DNA from 2 places in the Kaistia sp. SLG-1 genome. Region 1 is predicted to be linked to the other one. Evidence: predicted binding sites of a transcription regulator. Region 1 holds the regulator's gene; the other holds the start of a gene.

Region 1 (5,975 bases):
CGGATCGTGACGATTGAGCGCTACGGTCTCGACCGTGTCGCCATGCAGCAGAAGGCCGAGGCGATCGCGAAGGTCGTGCAGAGCGGTCAGGTCGACGCCGTGTTCATGCCGGATGCCGGCGACGCCGCGCCCTTCCTCGCCCAGATCCTGAGCGCGAAGGGCGTCCGCCCCGGGCAGGTGCAGTTCCTCGGTTCCGGCCAGTGGGACGATCCGCGCATCGCGCGCGAGCCGACGCTGAAGGGCGGCTGGTATCCGGCGCCCGACCGCGCCGGCTTCGCCGCCTTCGCCAACCGCTATCAGGGCACATTTGGCGCGACGCCGGTGCGCACGGCGTCGCTCGGCTATGACGCGACCAGCCTCGCCGCCGGTCTCGCCGCCCGCTATGGCGACAAGCGCTTCGCGACCGAGACGCTGGCGAACCCGAACGGCTTCATCGGCGTCGACGGCGCGTTCCGCTTCCTGCCGGACGGAACCAACCAGCGCGGCCTCGCCGTCTACGAACTCGGCGGCGGCGCTCCGGTGCAGATCGATCCTGCACCACAAACGTTCTCGCGGACCGGAAGTTCGTAACACCCTCACCCCAACCCTCTCCCGCCAGCGGGAGAGGGGGCGCGGCTGCGCTGGTCAGCTCGGCTTCAAATCGATGAAGTGCCCAAGCCAAAACCCTCGCCCGCTTGCGGGAGAGGGCAGGGTGAGGGTCTTGTTCGGGTCGAAGCTACGCCGCCAGGTCGGCGACCACCGCGTCGAGCACGAAGGAGCCGGAGCGGGTGCAGCGGATGCGGTTTTCGTCGATTTGCTCGACCATGCCGTGCTCGATCAAATCGGCGAGCCGCTTCGGATCGAGGTCGCGGCCGGAGATCGCCCGGTAGCGGCGGAGATCGATGCCCTCGATCAGGCGGAGCCCCATCAAGAGCATCTCGTCGCCGGCTTCTTCCGGATTGAGGATGTCGTCGGTCTCGATGCCGTCGCCCCAGGATTCAACGCGTCCCAGCCATTGCTCGGGCTCGCGCACGATCGCGGTGGCGTGGCGACGGCCATCGATGACGAGGCGGCCATGCGCGCCGGGGCCGATGCCGGCATATTCGCCGTAGCGCCAGTAGACGAGATTGTGCCGGCACTCGCCGCCGGGAACCGCATGGTTAGAGATCTCGTAGGACGGGCGGCCGTGCTGCTCGCAGATCTCCTGCGTGATCTCGAACAGAGTCGCCGCCGTGTCCTCGTCCGGGATCGCCAGCTTGCCGGCCTTGTAGAGCTTCTCGAACATCGTGCCCGGCTCGATGGTGAGCTGGTAGAGCGACATGTGGTCGGAGGCGCGCTCCAGCGCCTGCAGCAGCTCGGCCCGCCACATGCCCGGCGTCTGGCCGGGGCGGGCATAGATCAGGTCGAAGGAGAGGCGCGGGAAGGTGGCGCGGGCGATGTCGATGGCGCGCATCGCCTCCTCGACATTGTGGATGCGGCCGAGCGCCTTCAGATCGGCGTCGTTCAGCGCCTGCACGCCGAGCGAGACGCGGTTGACGCCGGCGGCGCGATAGCCGCGGAAGCGCTCCGCCTCGACGCTGGAGGGGTTGGCCTCCATCGACACCTCGACGTCGGGCGCGACGTTCCAGGCCGCGCCGATCGCGTCCAGGATGGTGCCGACCGTCTTCGGGTCCATCAGCGACGGCGTGCCGCCGCCGAGGAAGATCGAGTTGACGGTCTTGCCGGGCGACTTCGCCGCCATCGTCTGGATCTCGGTGACGAAGGCGCGTGCAAAACGCTCCTGATCGACCCCCTGATGGCGGACATGCGAGTTGAAATCGCAATACGGGCACTTCGCCGCGCAGAACGGCCAGTGCACATAGACGCCAAATCCGGGTTCGATCGGAGCGGACATCGGGATCAGGCCCCGAGCTCGGCGTTGGCGAACAGCGCGAAGGCGCGCGCCCGGTGCGACAGCGCATCGGTGCGGCCGGCCGACCAGCCGTGCTTTTCTTCCGCTACCATCTCGCCGAAGGTACGCTCATGGCCATCCGGCAGGAAGGCCGGATCGTAGCCGAAGCCGATGTCGCCGCGCGGCGGCCAGACCATCGTGCCGTTGATCTCGCCGCGATAGTAGCGCGTCGTGCCATCCGGGAAGGCGAGGCAGAGCACGGCGACGAAATGCGCGGTGCGCTTGTCCGGCGTCACGGCGCCGGCCTGCTGCAGCTTCTCCTCGACATTGCGCATGGCGCGGGCGAAATCGCCGTCGGGCGCCGCCCAGTCGGCCGAATAGACGCCGGGATCGCCGCCGATCGCGTCGACGCAGAGGCCGGAATCATCGGAAAGCGCCGGGAAGCCCGAGGCCTTGGCGGCGGCATGCGCCTTGATCGCGGCGTTTTCCTCGAACGTCGTGCCGGTCTCGTCGGGAACCGGCAGGCCGAGTTCGCCCGCCGAGATGACCTTGAGCCCGAACGGCGCCATCAGCCCGGCGAATTCGCGCAGCTTGCCGCCATTGTGGGAAGCGAGCACGAGCGTGTCGCCGGACGACAGTCGATGGTTCGGTGCGTTCATCAGAGGATCGCCAGCTTCTGCAGTTCGACCAGATCGATGATGCCAGCCTTGGCGAGCTGCAGCATCGCGGCCAGCTCTTCCTCGTTGAACGGCTTGCCTTCGGCGGTGCCCTGGATCTCCACGATGCCGCCCGAGCCGGTCATGACGAAATTGGCGTCGGTCTCGGCCTCGGAATCCTCGGCATAGTCGAGATCGAGCACCGGCGTGCCGCGATACATGCCGACCGAGACGGCGGCGACGTGATCGCGGATCACCTTCGGGCCGACCATGTCGCGCGACTTCATCCACTGCACGCAGTCATAGAGCGCGATCCAGGCGCCGGTGACCGAGGCCGTGCGGGTGCCGCCATCCGCCTGCAGCACGTCGCAGTCGATGGTGATCTGCTTCTCGCCGAGATGGACGAGATCGACGACGGCGCGCAGCGAGCGGCCGATCAGGCGCTGGATTTCCTGCGTCCGGCCCGACTGCTTGCCCGTCGCCGCCTCGCGGCGCATGCGGTCGCCGGTCGAGCGCGGCAGCATGCCGTATTCGGCCGTCACCCAGCCCTTGCCGGAACCGCGCAGCCAGGATGGCGGCTTGTCCTCGAGGCTGGCGGTGCAGAGCACATGCGTATCGCCGAATTTGACCAGGCAGGAGCCTTCCGCATGCTTGGCAACGCCGCGTTCAAGCGTTACCGCACGCAGGGCGTCCGCGGCGCGTTTCGAAGGTCGCATTGGGGTATCCTGGCTGTTTCGTTGGTCCGCTTGTACAGGCCGGCGGCTCGAAACGTAAAGCCCTGCTTGAACCCGGTGGCAAAATCGACACTTAATCAAGGAGATCGCGGAATTCCGCGCTTCATCTCAGGAGAGGAACAGGCGTCGTGACCGCCGATCACAGGATTCCGGATACGCGGGCGTCGATGCTTTCATCGCTCGACCAGCGTTCGCGCGAGGTCTTCAAGCGGATCGTCGACAGCTATCTGGAGACGGGGGATCCGCTCGGATCGCGCAATCTTGCCCGTATCCTGCCGATGGCGCTGTCGCCGGCCTCGGTGCGCAATGTCATGGCCGACCTCGAGGGGCTGGGGCTGATCTATTCGCCGCACACCTCCGCCGGCCGGCTGCCGACGGAGAGCGGGCTGCGCCTCTTCGTCGATGCGATGCTGGAAGTCGGCGACCTCACCTCGGACGAGCGGCGCGACATCGAGAGCCGCGTTGCCGGCGGCGGCGCCGGGCGCTCGGTCGACGACGTGCTGTCGGAAGCGGGGCGGATGCTCTCCGGCCTGTCGCGCGGCGCCGGCGTCGTGCTGGCGTCGAAGTCCGACCAGCGGCTCAAGCATATCGAATTCGTCCGCCTCGAGCCGGCGCGGGCGCTGGTGGTGCTGGTCGGTGAGGACGGCTCGGTCGAGAATCGGCTGATCGACCTCGATCCCGGCACGACACCGTCGAGCCTGGTCGAGGCGACCAACTATCTGAACACGCATCTGCGCGGCCGCAGCCTGGCGGAGGCGCGCGCCGAGCTGAGCCGCCGGCAGCAGCAGGCGCGGGCCGAGCTCGACCAGCTCACGGCGCGGCTCGTCGACACCGGCCTCGCCAGCTGGGTCGAGGCGAGCGGCGGCCGGCCGGATACGCTGATCGTGCGCGGCCAGGCCAACCTTCTCGACGACGTCAAGGCAGCGGAGGATCTGGAGCGCATCCGCCTGCTGTTCGACGATATCGAGACGCAGCGCGAACTCGTGCATCTGCTCGGCAGCGCCGAAGCGGGCGAGGGCGTGCGCATCTTCATCGGCTCGGAGAACAAGCTGTTCTCGCTCTCCGGCTCCTCGCTGGTGGTGTCGCCCTATCGCGACAGCGAGAGCCGGGTCGTCGGCGTGCTCGGGGTGATCGGGCCGACGCGGCTGAACTACGCCCGCATCGTGCCGATGGTCGATTACACCGCCAAGCTGGTCGGCCGCCTGATCGGTCCGTAGACGCGACCCTCTGCCGTCTGTACAGCGCCGCGACGAGCCGATATGAGAACGGTTCAAAGATTATGGAGACGAAACATGGCGACGGGTACCGACAAACTGGTCACGGTTTTCGGAGGCTCAGGCTTTATCGGCCGTCATGTCGTGCGCGCGCTCGCCAAGCGCGGCTGGCGCGTGCGGGTCGCCGTGCGCAGGCCCGATCTCGCCGGCCACCTGCAGCCGCTCGGCGCCGTTGGCCAGATCATGCCGGTGCAGGCCAATCTGCGCTATCGCTGGTCGGTCGATCGCGCCGTTGAAGGCGCCGACGCGGTCGTGAACCTGGTCGGCATCCTGGCCGAAAGCGGCCGCCAGAACTTCTCGGTGCTGCACAATTTCGGCGCCCGCGCCGTCGCCGAGGCGACCCGCGCCGCCGGCATCAAGACGCTGGTGCACCAGTCGGCGCTCGGCGCCGATCCGAAGTCTCCGTCGGCCTATGCCCGCACCAAGGCGCTGGGCGAGGCGGCCGTGCTGGAGACCCTGCCGGGCGCCGTCATCTTCCGCCCGTCGATCGTCTTCGGGCCGGAGGACAATTTCTTCAACCGCTTCGGCGATCTCGCCCGCATCTCGCCCTTCCTGCCGCTGATCGGCGGCGGCGCGACGAAGCTGCAGCCGGTCTTCGTCGGCGATGTCGCCGAGGCGATCGCGCGCGCCGTCGACGGTGAGCTCGCGGGCGGCACCATCTATGAGCTCGGCGGACCCGAGGTGAAGACCTTCCGCGGCTGCATGGAGCTGCTGCTGGCCGAGATCGAGCGCAAGCCGCTCCTGGTCTCCGTGCCGTGGTCTGTGGCGCATTACGGCGCCTCGATCGCGCAGTGGCTGCCGAAGCCGCTCCTGACGGTCGACCAGGTCCGGCTCCTGAAGCAGGACAACATCGTCTCGGTCGCCGCCGAGGCGGAGGGCCGCACGCTGACCGGCATCGGCATCAATCCGAGCAACCTGCTCGCCGTCCTGCCGGCCTACCTGCAGCGCTTCAAGCCGCACGGCCAGTTCGACCACAAGCGCACGGCCTGACCCGGCGCTTCTTCGATCGGTACAAAAAAGCCCTCGCCAGTCATCTGGCGAGGGCTTTTTGCTGGGCGGATGGCAGCCGGTCTCAGCCGAAGGTGAGCACGGCGGCGAGGCCGATGGCGCCGATGACGATGCGCCAGTAGGCGAAGGGCGCGAAGCCGCGCTGGCTGACAAAATCGAGCAGCCGGCGGACGACGAAGACGCCGGCGATGAAGGCGGCGATGAAGCCGACGACGATGTTCCAGGCGCCGGCGGTCGTGATCTGGTCGTGCGTCTTGTAGAGGTCGTAGGCGAACGCCCCGACCATGGTCGGCATCGCCAGGAAGAACGAGAACTCCGCCGCCGAGCGCTTGTCGCTGCCGAACAGCATCGCCGCGACGACCGAGGCGCCGGAGCGCGACACGCCGGGCACCATGGCCAGGCACTGGGCGAAGCCGATGCCAAGATACATGCC
Region 2 (5,975 bases), 1.7 Mb from region 1:
CTTGTCGGCGATGAGCGCCTCGGTCGTGACGATCAGCGAGGACACGGAAGCCGCGTCCTGCAGAGCCGTGCGGACGACCTTGGTCGGGTCGATGATGCCGGCCGCGACGAGGTCGACGAAGGTCTCCGTCTGGGCGTCGAAGCCGAAGGTGTCACCCTTGCCTTCGAGAACCTTCGAGACGACGATCGAACCCTCGACGCCGGAATTCTCGGCGATCTGACGGATCGGAGCCTCGAGAGCGCGGAGAACGATCTTGATGCCGGCATTGATGTCGGCGTTGTCGCTCTTCAGCTTCTCGACGGCCTTCTTGGCGCGCAGCAGAGCCGTGCCGCCGCCCGGGACGATGCCTTCTTCAACGGCAGCGCGGGTTGCGTTCAGCGCGTCGTCGACGCGGTCCTTGCGCTCCTTGACTTCGACTTCCGTCGCGCCGCCGACGCGGATGACCGCGACGCCGCCTGCGAGCTTGGCGAGACGCTCCTGGAGCTTCTCCTTGTCGTAGTCCGACGTCGTCTCTTCGATCTGAGCCTTGATCTGGTTGACGCGGGCTTCGATCTCTTTCTTCTTGCCGTTGCCGTCAACGATGGTCGTGTTCTCCTTGGAGATCGTGACCTTCTTGGCGCGGCCGAGCTGAGCGAGCGTGACGTTCTCGAGCTTGATGCCGAGATCTTCCGAGATCACCTGGCCGGCCGTCAGGACAGCGATGTCCTCGAGCATGGCCTTGCGACGATCACCGAAGCCCGGAGCCTTGACGGCTGCGACCTTCAGGCCGCCACGGAGCTTGTTGACGACGAGCGTGGCCAGGGCCTCGCCCTCGACGTCTTCCGAGATGATCAGCAGCGGCTTGCCCGACTGGACGACGGCTTCCAGGACCGGAAGGATCGCCTGCAGGTTGCCGAGCTTCTTCTCGTGCAGGAGGATGTAGGGGTCGTCCAGCTCGGTGACCATCTTCTCGGCGTTGGTCACGAAGTACGGCGACAGGTAGCCGCGGTCGAACTGCATGCCTTCGACGACTTCGAGCTCGGTCTCGGCGGTCTTGGCTTCCTCGACGGTGATGACACCCTCGTTGCCGACCTTCTGCATCGCCGAAGCGATCATCTGGCCGATTTCCTTCTCGCCATTGGCGGAGATGGTGCCGACCTGGGCGACTTCCTCGGAAGTCTTGATCTTCTTCGAGCGCTGCACGAGATCCTTGACGGCCTCGGCGACGGCGAGATCGATACCGCGCTTCAGGTCCATCGGGTTCATGCCGGCGGCGACGAACTTGGCGCCTTCCTTGACGATCGCCTGAGCGAGAACCGTCGCGGTGGTGGTGCCGTCACCAGCCTTGTCGTTGGTCTTGGAAGCGACTTCGCGGACCAGCTGGGCGCCGAGGTTCTCGAACTTGTCCTCGAGCTCGATCTCCTTGGCGACGGAGACGCCGTCCTTGGTGATGCGGGGCGCGCCGAACGACTTCTCGATGACGACGTTGCGGCCCTTCGGGCCGAGCGTCACCTTGACGGCGTTGGCAAGGATGTCGACGCCGCGCAGCAGCTTTTCGCGCGCGTCAGCGGAGAACTTTACGTCTTTAGCAGCCATTGAATGAGCTCCTTAGAGGTTGTGCCGGACAGGAATAAATCGCGTTCAGGGAAACCCTGCGCGACTTACTTGCCCTTGCCCTTGCCTTCGATGATGCCGAGGATGTCCGACTCCTTCATGATCAGGAGCTCTTCACCGTCGATCTTGACTTCCGTGCCCGACCACTTGCCGAACAGGATGCGGTCGCCGGCCTTGACGTCGAGAGCGACGAGCTTGCCAGCGTCGTCACGCGTACCGGTGCCGACGGCGACGACTTCGCCTTCCTGCGGCTTTTCCTTGGCGGTGTCCGGGATGATGATGCCGCCGGCGGTCTTCTCTTCCGACGCAACGCGACGGACGACGACGCGGTCGTGCAGAGGACGGAATGCCATGTTTGATCTCTCCTCGCGTGCAGGGCGATCCGGTGCGGACCGCCCGCCAATGTGGGGTGCATTAGCACTCACCGGGGGTGAGTGCTAGCAGGCCAGCCCGATCTAGGAGCCGGGGTCCGCATTGTCAAGGAGACCGCAATAGCGCGACGGGAGGATTTTTCCATCCTTGGGAGGCGGCTGACGCCCCCGCCTCGGCCGCTTTCCTAAGCCGCCTCACACCCATTCCGGGCTGGGCGTCTCGCGGCCGAGCGCGTCGACCGCCATTTCGAGGCGCTGCATGAAGCCCTCGCCCGCGCCGGTCATCGCCTCGCCGACCACGACGTCGCAGAAGAATGGGACGGGAAGATGGTCGCCCTTCGGCAACACCTTGCCGAAGCCGCGCAGGAACACCGGCAGGACGGGAATGTCCGGCCGGCGCCGGGCGATGTGGCCGACGCCGCGCTTGAACGCCTGGCGCATCTCCGGCTCGCCGCGCGAGCCCTCGGGGAAGATGATCAGGATGTCGCCGGCATCGAGGGCGGCGAGCGCCTGCGCCAGCGGATCGACGCCGCCCCTGCCCGTGCCGCGCTCGATCGGCAGGATGCCGATCAGGTCGACGGCGAGCCATTTCAGCCAGCGGTTCTGCAGGAAATAATCGGCGGCGGCGACGGCGCGCACCTTCCTGAGCTTGGCGAGCGGGAACAGCGACATCAGCGCCAGCGTGTCGAGATGGCTGTTGTGGTTGGCGGCGATGATCACCGGGCCATCCTTCGGCAGCCGCTCGCGATGCCGGACGGAGAGCCCGATCGCGACCAAGAGGAACGGCCGCACGAGAAGCGCGAAGAAGGCGAGGCGCAGGAAATCGCGAGGGGTCATGCGCGTCTCAGAAATAGAAATAGCGGACGGCATGGAAGAAGACCGGCGCGGTGAAGACGAGGCTGTCGATGCGGTCGAGGATGCCGCCATGGCCGGGCAGGATCGTGCCGGTGTCCTTGATGCCGAGGTCGCGCTTCACCGCCGACATGACGATGTCGCCGAAGAAACCGGCGGTCGCCAGGAGCACGCCGATCGCGGCCGCCTGCGGCAGGCCGATCGGCGTCAGGATCGGCGCCAGCGCCATCGAGAGCAGCGTCGTCGCGATCAGGCCGCCGACAAAACCCTCGACGGTCTTGTTGGGCGACACCTTGGGCGTGATCTTGCGCCTGCCGAAGCGGCGGCCGGCGAGGAACTGGGCGACATCGTTGAACTCGGTCGCGATCAGAAGAAAGATCAAGAGGCCGGGCCCCATGCCGGAGGGCGCGCCGGGCGGCGGCAGGACCAGCAGATAGGCGGCGTGGCTGACCGAGAAGACCGTGATCATCAGCCCCCAGTGCAGCGTGCCGGCGGCCCTGAGGAAGCCCTGCGTCTCGCCGCGCAGCACCATGGCGGCCGGCAGGATCAGGAACATGTAGACAGGGATGAAGATCACGAACATGCCGTACCAGCCGATGCCGACCCAGTAGTACTGGATCGGCACGCAGAGATAGGCGACGAGCAGCACCACCCGGTCGGCCTTCCGCGTCGGGATGATGGTCAGATATTCCTTGAGCGCCAGGTAGCTGACGAAGCCGAGCAGCACGATCATCGCGGTTGGGCCGAGCGCCAGCGCGCCGACCAGCAGCGCCACCATCACCCACCAGCTGCCGATGCGGGCGCGCAGTTCGCGATATTTGGCTGTCGCCTTCGGATCCTCGCCGGAGGGCTCGGGCCGCGACCAGACGAGCGCGGTCGCGATGGCGAGGCCGAGCACGACCAGCGCCAGGGTCACGACATTGGCGCCCGACCAGCCGAAGAGTTTGAAGGAGAGGATCGATCCGTCCATGTCAGCCGCCTGCGAGCGCGCGCCGCGCCCGGTTCACCGTGGTCCAGAGCGCAAGCAGCGCCAGCAGTGCGACGATCCAGTCGAGCCACGCGCCGCCCGGCACGCCGACGGCGATCAGGAAGGCGATAAGGCCGATCGCGGCGGCGCGGTCGGATTTGCCCATCGGTCCGTCATAGCGGCGCCCTCCCCCGATCGTCTGGCCGAGCACGCCGACGAACTCGGTCAGGATCGCCGCGACGACGAAGAGCACGATCGGCCAGCCATGCGCGCCGAACGGCGCCAGGGCCGGCACCAGCGCCAGATAGAGCGCGGCGTCGGAAACCACGTCGCCGACCTCGTTCAGGATGGCGCCCAGCCGGCTCTGCTGGTTGTGCTCGCGCGCGATCATGCCGTCGATGGCATTCAGCGCCATGCGCAGGAAGAGCACTAGCGGCAGGAGCAGCAGGCTGAGCCGGCAACCGGCCAGTCCCCAGAGCGCCAGCCCGGTCGCGAGGCTCGCGACCATGGCGGCCAGCGTCACCTGGTTGGCGGTGACGCCCTTGGTTACCAAAACGCTAACAAGCGGGCGCAACAGCGCCTGGAAGCGCGGCTTCAGATCATAGACGGAGGTCATGCAGCGCGCCGCAACCGATCGAGGGGAAAAGCCTGTCCGATATGCCCGCCGTCATGCATCCGCGGGGGCGCGGACGCAGTGATGTCGGACACAGTCCGGCGGCAGTCGGTCAGCCGGAAATGGTGAACGGCAGCTCGACCGGCGCCGAGTGCCCCGTCGCCTGGTCGGTGACGGTCAGCACCAGCACATAGTTACCCGGCTTCAGCGCCGGTAGCTGGAAGCCGACGGTGACCTGGAACTCGCGGTTCTTGTTGCGGCTGGTCTTCTCCAGCACCGCCGGAGCCGCCGACTTGGTCAGGATCTGGCCGCCGGCATTGCGGATCTCGACATCGGAGGCGAAGGCGATCTTGTAGCCGCCATCGACCTCCTGCCAGCCGAAACCCTGCGGCTCGACATAGACCTGCAGCGTCGTGGACGGCGCGAAGCTCGAGCCCGGATGCTCGACATAGTCGCCAAAACCCTTGGCTTCGTTGACGAAACGAGCGTTCTTCAGGGTCAGCGGCGCCGACTTCCAGAACGCGTCGACCGCCTGGTCGAGGGCCGTGTGCGCGTCGGCCGCCTTGCCTGCCTGAAGCAGCGTCTCCGCGGCGGCGGCCTTGTCGGCGACCTCGCCGGCGAACGCCGCGCCGGAAACCGCGAACAGCAACGCACCCGCCACCGCAATCCCGGAAATCCGGGACGCCCCGTCCATCATGACTTTCCCCTCATCTCGGACGCAGAACGTCCGCGCCACCCCATTTCGCGCGAACATGCCGTTCCGGCGCGTCGCGTGCAAGCGATTCAACAAATGAGGATTAATTCGGCTCGCCAACGGCTTATGCCGTGCGCCGCTCCTGCCAGGCCTGGCGCTTCCGGTAGATCGTCGAAGGACTGATCTCGAGCGCCGCCGCGGCGCGCGCGATATTGCCACCATGCGCCTCGATGGCGCTCTCGATGATCGACCGTTCCTGCTCCCAGAACGGCGCCACGGCGCCAAGCGAAGCGCGGTCCGGATCCGTCCATTCGCTGCCCCGAACCGGCGCGGAGGCGGCACGGATCGGCGGCGGCAGCATGGCGACGGTGACCTCGCTGCCCTGGTGCAGCACGACCATGCGGCGGATGGCGTTTTGCAGCTCGCGCACATTGCCGGGCCAGGCATGGCGCATCAGAAGCGCCGCCGCCGCCGGCTCGAAGCCCCGGAAACCGCGCGTTTCCTCGGCCGCATAGCGCGACAGGAAGGCGGAGGCGAGCGGGAGTATGTCCTCCGGCCGCTCGCGCAGCGGCGGCAGCTGGATCGGCAGCACGTGCAGCCGGTAGTAGAGATCCTCGCGGAAACGTCCGGCGGCGATCTCGGCCGTGGGATCGCGATGCGTGGCGCAGACGATGCGCACGTCGACCCGGCGGCTGGTGCCGTCGCCGACCCGCTGCACGACGCCGCTCTGGATGAAGCGCAGCAGTTTCGCCTGCAAGGCGAGGTCCATCTCGCCGATCTCGTCGAGGAACAGCGTCCCGCCATCGGCGAGCTCGGCCGCACCCTGGCGCGTGTCGGTGGCGCCGGTGAAGGCGCCGCGAACATGGCCGAAGATCTCGCTTTCCA

The links. The regulator HrcA, encoded in region 1, represses chaperone genes, less so after heat shock. The targets are predictions, from matches to a motif close to GTTAGCACTCNCNNNNNGNGAGTGCTAAC.
Region 2: the regulator HrcA is predicted to act here: its motif matches at 2,007-2,035, upstream of groES (co-chaperone GroES).

Annotation. Positions count from the first base shown of each region.
Region 1 covers NZ_AP048544.1:106,029-112,003, forward strand. The annotation lists gene AC6HZP_RS00490 (penicillin-binding protein activator) at 1-570, shown strand, start outside; gene hemW (radical SAM family heme chaperone HemW) at 716-1,873, opposite strand; gene AC6HZP_RS00500 (non-canonical purine NTP pyrophosphatase) at 1,879-2,529, opposite strand; gene rph (ribonuclease PH) at 2,529-3,242, opposite strand; gene hrcA (heat-inducible transcriptional repressor HrcA) at 3,428-4,477, shown strand; gene AC6HZP_RS00515 (complex I NDUFA9 subunit family protein) at 4,553-5,524, shown strand; gene AC6HZP_RS00520 (undecaprenyl-diphosphate phosphatase) at 5,607-5,975, opposite strand, start outside.
Region 2 covers NZ_AP048544.1:1,817,650-1,823,624, reverse strand. The annotation lists gene groL (chaperonin GroEL) at 1-1,575, opposite strand, end outside; gene groES (co-chaperone GroES) at 1,641-1,946, opposite strand; gene AC6HZP_RS08035 (lysophospholipid acyltransferase family protein) at 2,160-2,801, opposite strand; gene AC6HZP_RS08030 (phosphatidate cytidylyltransferase) at 2,809-3,786, opposite strand; gene AC6HZP_RS08025 (CDP-alcohol phosphatidyltransferase family protein) at 3,788-4,399, opposite strand; gene AC6HZP_RS08020 (hypothetical protein) at 4,509-5,093, opposite strand; gene AC6HZP_RS08015 (sigma 54-interacting transcriptional regulator) at 5,215-5,975, opposite strand, start outside.